2 regions of the Glycomyces sp. NPDC050141 genome follow, and region 1 is predicted to be linked to the other one. Evidence: riboswitches for the same ligand, from Rfam matches in the RefSeq annotation. Region 1 holds a riboswitch; the other holds the start of a gene.
What was found. A riboswitch is a leader RNA that binds a small molecule or an ion and turns the genes downstream of it on or off. The one in region 1 is predicted to bind cyclic di-AMP.
Positions count from the first base shown of each region.

Region 2: another riboswitch for cyclic di-AMP. It lies ahead of ACZ60M_RS20820 (C40 family peptidase); the one in region 1 lies ahead of ACZ60M_RS09565 (C40 family peptidase).

Region 1 covers NZ_JBVJHZ010000011.1:116,357-119,695, reverse strand. The annotation lists gene ACZ60M_RS09585 (sugar ABC transporter permease) at 1-568, shown strand, start outside; gene ACZ60M_RS09580 (hypothetical protein) at 731-931, opposite strand; gene ACZ60M_RS09575 (heavy-metal-associated domain-containing protein) at 1,023-1,268, opposite strand; gene ACZ60M_RS09570 (metal-sensitive transcriptional regulator) at 1,265-1,618, opposite strand; cyclic di-AMP (ydaO/yuaA leader) riboswitch at 1,874-2,026, shown strand; gene ACZ60M_RS09565 (C40 family peptidase) at 2,035-2,973, shown strand; gene ACZ60M_RS09560 (beta-N-acetylhexosaminidase) at 3,177-3,339, opposite strand, start outside.
Region 2 covers NZ_JBVJHZ010000041.1:4,406-7,744, reverse strand. The annotation lists gene ACZ60M_RS20825 (sigma-70 family RNA polymerase sigma factor) at 1-47, shown strand, start outside; gene ACZ60M_RS20820 (C40 family peptidase) at 113-1,090, opposite strand; cyclic di-AMP (ydaO/yuaA leader) riboswitch at 1,098-1,264, opposite strand; gene ACZ60M_RS20815 (spermidine synthase) at 1,602-2,423, opposite strand; gene ACZ60M_RS20810 (MerR family transcriptional regulator) at 2,420-3,082, opposite strand; gene ACZ60M_RS20805 (heparinase II/III domain-containing protein) at 3,179-3,339, shown strand, end outside.

The DNA.
Region 1 (3,339 bases):
CCGGTTCCGGTTCAGGGGCCGCCGCCCGATGCTGTTGTTCTTGCTGCTGATCCAGATGTTCCCGGCGTTCCTGGCCGTGGTGGCGCTGTACCTGATCTTCGGCAGTCTCGGCGAGTACTACCCGATCGTCGGGTTGAACACGAAGCTCGGTCTGATGCTGGTGTACATGGGCGGGGCGCTGGGCGTCTCGACGTGGCTGATGAAGGGCTTCTTCGACACGATCCCGAAGGAGCTGGACGAGGCGGCGACGATCGACGGTGCGACGCACGCGCAGATCTTCTTCGGGATGATCCTGCCGCTGGCGGCGCCGATCATCGCGATCTCGGGGATTCTGGCGTTCGTGGGCACGATGAACGACTTCGTGCTGGCGAGCCTGTTCCTGACCGACCGGCCGGAGATGACGCTGGCGGTCGGGTTGAAGACGCTGACGGCGGACAACTCCCCGGCGAGCTATTTCGGGATCTTCGCGGCGGGGACGCTGCTGACCTCGGTGCTCACGGTGGGCGTGTTCATGAGCCTGCAGCGGTACATCGTCTCCGGCCTGACCGGTGGAGCGGTGAAGGGCTAGTTGGACTTTCTGCTCGACACACAAAATCCTGTCCGCCGAGCCGATTTACGGCTCGCAAGCGTCGCCGAGACGGGGCAGGTAACACGAAGGGCCCGGATCAGGGGGAGCCTCCCTCCCCTCGGTCCGGGCCTTTTGCTTTGTGCGCGTTGCGGGTAGCGGGTGCTACCAGTGCGGGGGGCGTTCGGCGAGGAGGTCGAGGTCGCGGGCGGAGAACTCGGACTTCCGGGGGCGGCGTGCGGGGGCTTCGCCCCAGCCGCGGTCGGTGTCGTCGGAGGTCTGGTCCGGGAGCACGGAGAAGTCCTCGTCGAGCTCTACAGAGCGCAAGTCGTCGGAGCCGGTGCGCTCGTCGTCGGAGACTGCCATGCCCCCGACTGTACTTGAGGGACACCTGGCGGCGGCAATAACGAGGCCCTGAACACCCGGTGAACGGGTGTTCAGGGCCTTGGTCAGACGCTTATTGAGCCTGGCCGACGAGTTCGTATCCGGCCTCGTCGACGGCTTCGCGGACGGCGTCCTCGGTGAGGGCCGCCTCGCTGGTGACGGTGACCTTGCCGGTCTCGAGGACGACGGCGACGTTCTGTACGCCGGGGAGGGCGGTGATCTCCTGGGTGACGCTGCCGACGCAGTGGCCGCAGGTCATGCCCTTGACTTCGTACACGGTCTCCATTGCTTCTCCTTCGCTGAGCGCGGTGGTGTTCAGGTTCTGAGCAGTCGGGCCACCGCGTCCGAGGCCTCTTTGACCTTGGCTGCGGCGGCGGTCGGGTCACCCGAGGTCTGCGCCTCCGCGACGCAGTGGGCCAGGTGGCCTTCGAGGAGGTTGAGCGCGACGGCCTGGAGTCCCTTGGTGGAGGCGGAGATCTGGGTCAGGATGTCGATGCAGTACTGGTCGTCTTCGACCATCCGCTGGATGCCCCGGACCTGGCCTTCGATGCGCTTGAGGCGGCGGGTGAGGGCCGCCTTGTCGCCGTGGTACCAGTAGTGGCCGTCGTGGCCGTCGTGCGCGGGCGCACCTTCGGTCGGCTCCGCGGTGTCGGTCGGGTCGTTCGCCATGTCACGCCTTTCGTGTGCGCCGTCCTCCGGTCGCCAGTGTATACCCCTTAGGGGTATCTCGGCAACTGCTCGTCAGCTCAGTGCAGCGGCCCGTAGTATTCCGTGCCATTGTGTGAAAAATTCTCCCCCCGCCCTTGTCAAGGGCCACAAGGGCCTCTAACGTGAACCCGTCGCGTCGGAAACTCGGGGGCACCCCGCACCCGCCGAGCGGCACCGCCGAGTCGGAGGGGCACCAGTCACGGTGAAGCTTGCGAACCGTAATTGGCACTGTTCCACTGAACCGGGGAACCAGCAGTCGGCATCGAACGCAGGGCCGACGGGGTGAATCGCGTCCCCGGGCGCGTAGGGCGACCCTTCCTTCCGCCCGAACCCGACAGCTAACCCGGTAGGCGGCCAAAGGAAGGAGCGCCTCCCTGGTGCGTACCCGGCGAATCACTGCCGCCGTCATGGCCGCAGCACTGATCCCCGTGAGCGCCTCGCTGTTCACGACCTCTACGGCGAACGCGCAGACGAGCGAGGAGATCCAGGCCGAGATCGACAAGCGCCACTCCGAGCTCGAGAAGGTCATCGAGGACTACAACGCCAAGCGCGAAGAGCTCGACGACGCCAACCGGCTCATCGCCGAGATCGAGGCCCAGCTGCCCGAACTCGAAGCGTCCACCGCCGAAGCGAACGAGGCCCTCGCCGAGTACGCCGCCTCGGCGTACACCGCCGGCGACTTCGCGATGGTCAACTCCGTGCTCGCGGGCGACCCCACCGACTTCGCCGACCGCCTCATGTACCTCGACAACCTCACCGCGGCCGAGAACGAAGCGCTGCAGGCGAACCTGACCCAGGTCCAGGAGCTCGAGACCCGCAAGACGGAGCTCGAGACGCTCAAGGCCAGCGCCGACGAGATCCTCGGGGACATCGAGAAGCAGCAGGACGAGATCGAGGCCGAGATCGCCGACCTCGAGGACGAGTACGACGACGCATACGCCGAGGAGAACCCCGAGCCCGACTGGGGCGACTACACCGGCTCCTCCGGCGTCGTCGACTTCGCCTACGACCAGCTCGGCGACCAGTACGTGTACGGCGCCTCCGGCCCCGACGAGTGGGACTGCTCCGGCCTCACCCAGGGCGCGTGGGGCGCGGTCGGGGTCTCCCTCTCGCACAACACCGAGATGCAGTGGGACGAGACCGCGCGGATCTCCCGCGACGAGCTCCAGGAAGGCGACCTCGTCTTCTACAACGGCCTGAGCCACGTCGCCATCTACATCGGCGACGGCCAGATCATCCACGCCCCCAACTCGACCACCGTTGTGAAGATCGCCGACATCGACATCATGGGCATCGACGGGTACGGGCGCCCTTAGCGGGGAAGCGAGCTCTCCCGGGCCCGGCGGGGCCCGGGACGCAGACTCCCCGGCGGCGGCACCGGCGGTCCCGATTGCTGACCCTGCTGCTGACCCGCAATGCGCCGATACCGCCGTCGGGGACTGATTTCATAGTAGAGAAACCCGTGCGGGCCGCCGAGGCGGCCCGCACGGGTTTCGTTTCACACCAAGACTATTCGGCCCTATTCAACCTCGGGTGCGGTGAACTCCCAGTCGAAGCGGCGGTAGCGGCCCGTGCCGCCGCGCTGCCACGGCTTCGCGCCCTCGAGCGGGCGGTAGCCGATGCCCATGGCGTGCAGGCGGTCCAAGTGGGCTTCGAGGCGGTCGAGCACCGGGTTCGCCTCG
Region 2 (3,339 bases), on a different contig from region 1:
GCCTCAAGGAGCTGGCCAACGACCAGGTCATGGCTGAAGCGGCGTAAGCACTAGGACCGCATAGCGAAAGGGCCGGGGCGAAAGCCCCGGCCCTTTCGTCGTGCTCGGTGCGTCAGACGCGGCGGTAGCCGTCGACGGACATGCCCATGTACTCCAGCTTCGTGATCTTCACGACGTCGCCGGGCTTGGGGGCGTGGATGACCTCGCCGTCGCCGATGTACATGGCGACGTGGTTCTGGCCGTTGTAGAAGATCAGGTCGCCAGGCTGCAGGTCGCTCTCGTCGATCGCGCTGGTCTCGTCCCACATGGTCCACGTGGAGTGGGTCAGGGAGATGCCGGAGACGCCGTACGCACCGGAGATGAGGCCGGAGCAGTCCCAGGTGTCGGGGCCCGCGGCGCCGAACACGTAGGACTCGCCGAGCTGGTCCTTCGCGAACTGGACGGCGGCGGTGGCGGCGTCGGCGCTGTAGGCCGCGGTCGAGCCGGAGTCGGAGGAAGAGGAGGACTCGCTGGAAGCGGAGGCCTCGGCCTCGGCGGCAGCGGCGGCTTCGGCGTCCTCGGCCTCGTCGTGGGCCTGCTCGGCCTCGTCGATCTGCTTGTCGAGGTCCGCGATCTCGCTCTGCACGGCCGTGATGTCGGCGGTGAGCGCTTCGGCGGTCTCGGAGGCGTCCTGCGCCTCCTCGTACTTGTCGGACTGCTCCTGCGCGTAGGCCACGAGGGTGGCGACCTTCGCGTCGAGGTCGTCCTCGGCGGATTCGACCGCGGCGGTGACGACGGTGAGCTGCGCGTCGGAGGTGCCGTACTCGGCGGCGGCGGCGTCGATGACGGCCTGGGCCGCGTCCAGGCGGGCCTGGAGGTCCGTGAGGTCGGCGGCGGAGGCGTCGCGCTGGGTCTCGAGGTCGGTGAGGTAGTCCTCGATCTCGGCGGCGGAGGCCGAGCTGTAGTCGATGTCGGCGGCGTCGGCGTTCGTGCCGGCGAACGCGGTCACGAGCCCGACAGTGGCGACGGTGACGCCGGTGTAGACGGCGACGCGGCGGATGATGGCGCTGGTTCGCGAACGATATGCGGTTTCAGAGCAGGCGTGAGCCACTAGGTGGCCTTTCTTCCTCGGCCGCCTACCGGGTTAGCTGTCGGGTTCGGGCAGGGAAGCGCGCCCTACCCGCTGCGGCTGCGCTGCAGCGGGATTCACCCCGTGTGCCGCGGGTGGAGACTGGGGGGTGCGGCACGGCTGGGTCCCCGGCCCGCGCATCGGTGTATCGCCCGGAACCGGGAGGAACGGGCGGCATGCGAGCGCGGCTCGGCAGGTCCGGACGGGTGGGTCTCTGGGGGAGCCCTGAAGACCCGAACGGAACAGCCGCCGACGCTAACGCACAGTGACCCGAATCGCCAAGTCCTCTGTGAGTCGCGCCGCTCTCCAGTAACGGACAGTGAGGACGCGCCGGGAGACAGGGCCACTATCCAGCGGGTTTATTGCCCGAACGGGCTACGTGGCGATGGGCCGGGTGGAGGCGCGGAGAGCTCGGGTTCGCAACCGCCCCCGGTTTCGATGATGCCCGCGGGGTACGACAGTGAACCGGGGCGCGGTCGCGGCGGCTGCGCGGTCAGAAGCTGCGGAGGGAGCGCGGGGGCGGCGGGGACTGGATCGCGGTCGCGTCCGTCGCCGGGGGCGCGCCGCCGATGTACTCCTTCAGCTCCGTGCCCTCCAGGACCCGGCACGGGAAGGCCGCGCCCGCGCAGCGGCGCCGCAGCGCGGCGACCGGCAGCTCGACGTCGGCGGCCACCGCGACCACGTTCCCGAACCGCCGCCCGCGCAGCACCGCGGGCTCGGCCATGACCGCCGTGTGCTCCCACACCGCGCCCATCGCCGCGAGCGCGGGCTTGAGGAACTGCATCTTGCCGCCGTCGCACAGGTTCACCGCGTAGTGCCCGCCCGCGCGCAGCACCCGGCGCGCCTGCTGCAGGAACTCGGTGCTCGTGACGTGCGCGGGCACCCGCGCACCCGCGTACACGTCGGTGACGATCAGGTCGTAGCTCGCGTCCGGCGCGGACTCGACGGCCTCGCGCGCGTCGGTGTGCCGGATCTTCACCTTCACGCCGCGCGGCAGCGGCGCCTCGGCCCGCACGAGCGCCACGAGCTCCTCGTTCGTCTCGACCGCCTGCTGGTACGAGCCGGGCCTGGTGGCCGCCACGTACCGGGCCATCGCGAGCCCGCCCGCGCCCAGGTGCAGGGCCCGCAGCGGCCGCTTCGGCTCCTCCATCGCGTCGATGAGGTAGGCGATCCGCTGCATGTACTCCGCATCCAGATAGGACGGGTCGTCGAGGTCGACCGTGGCCTGCACGACCTCGTCGGCGACGAGGTGCAGCAGGTTCCGGCGTGAGGGGTCGCGGTCGATGCGGAGGGCGGGCTTCTCGGACGGGTTCACGGACCCATTGTGCCCGAAGGGCCCTGCCCGGCCTGGGTCCTGGCCGAGGCCGCGACGTGCGCGATGCGCCGCAGTGCCGCGAACATCGTCTCGCCGAGCACCGTGGCCACGACCGCCTGCTCCACGTTCACGCCCTCGATCTTCGTGGCCTCCGCGATCGCCTCCATGTCCGCCGAGGCCAGCGCCGCCGCCGCGTCCGCGTAGTGGCCCAGCACCTCCTGCGGGTCCGGGTTCCCCAAGCGGTAGAACGCGGAGAGGGCGGTGACCAGCGCGTCCCGGTAGTTCGGCGGCGCCACCTCGGCCCAGCCGTACTCGTTCAGCAGCTGGTCCACGGTGCGCTCGGCTGCATCGTGGGTGCCCTCGCTCGCGAGCGAGAACTTCGGGTCCCGGTGCGTGGCCGCGAGGGTCGCGCCGAGCGCCTGGAACGCCGACTCCGGGTGGCGCCCAAGCACGGTCAGGACCTCGCCGATCTGCGCGACTGACAGTCCGGCGGTCTCGGAGAGGGCCCGGATGAGCGTCAGCCGGTGCACGTGGGCCTGGCCGTACTCGACGGTGTTGCCCTCGCCGTGCTCCCCGGGCTGGAGCAGGTGCTCCCGCAGGTAGTACTTGATGGTGGCGGCCGGAACGCCCGTCCGCTCCGACAGCTCCCCAATGCGCATACGAGGGAGTCTATGACGGAAAGCGCGCCCGCGTTACCGTTGAGCCGGGCAGGAACCCCCGCCTTCGATCCACCCCACCTGGAAAGGCGACGGTCGATGACTGACCTTCGTACTGAACTCCTCGAAGAGCTTCGAGCGATCGCCGCGCTTCCCGTGCCCGACTTCGACCCGGCCCTCGCCGACGACTACGCCGAGACCGGCCGCCGCCTGCCCTTCGAGAACCAGTACTTCGCCAGGCGGAGGCACCTCGCCGCGCT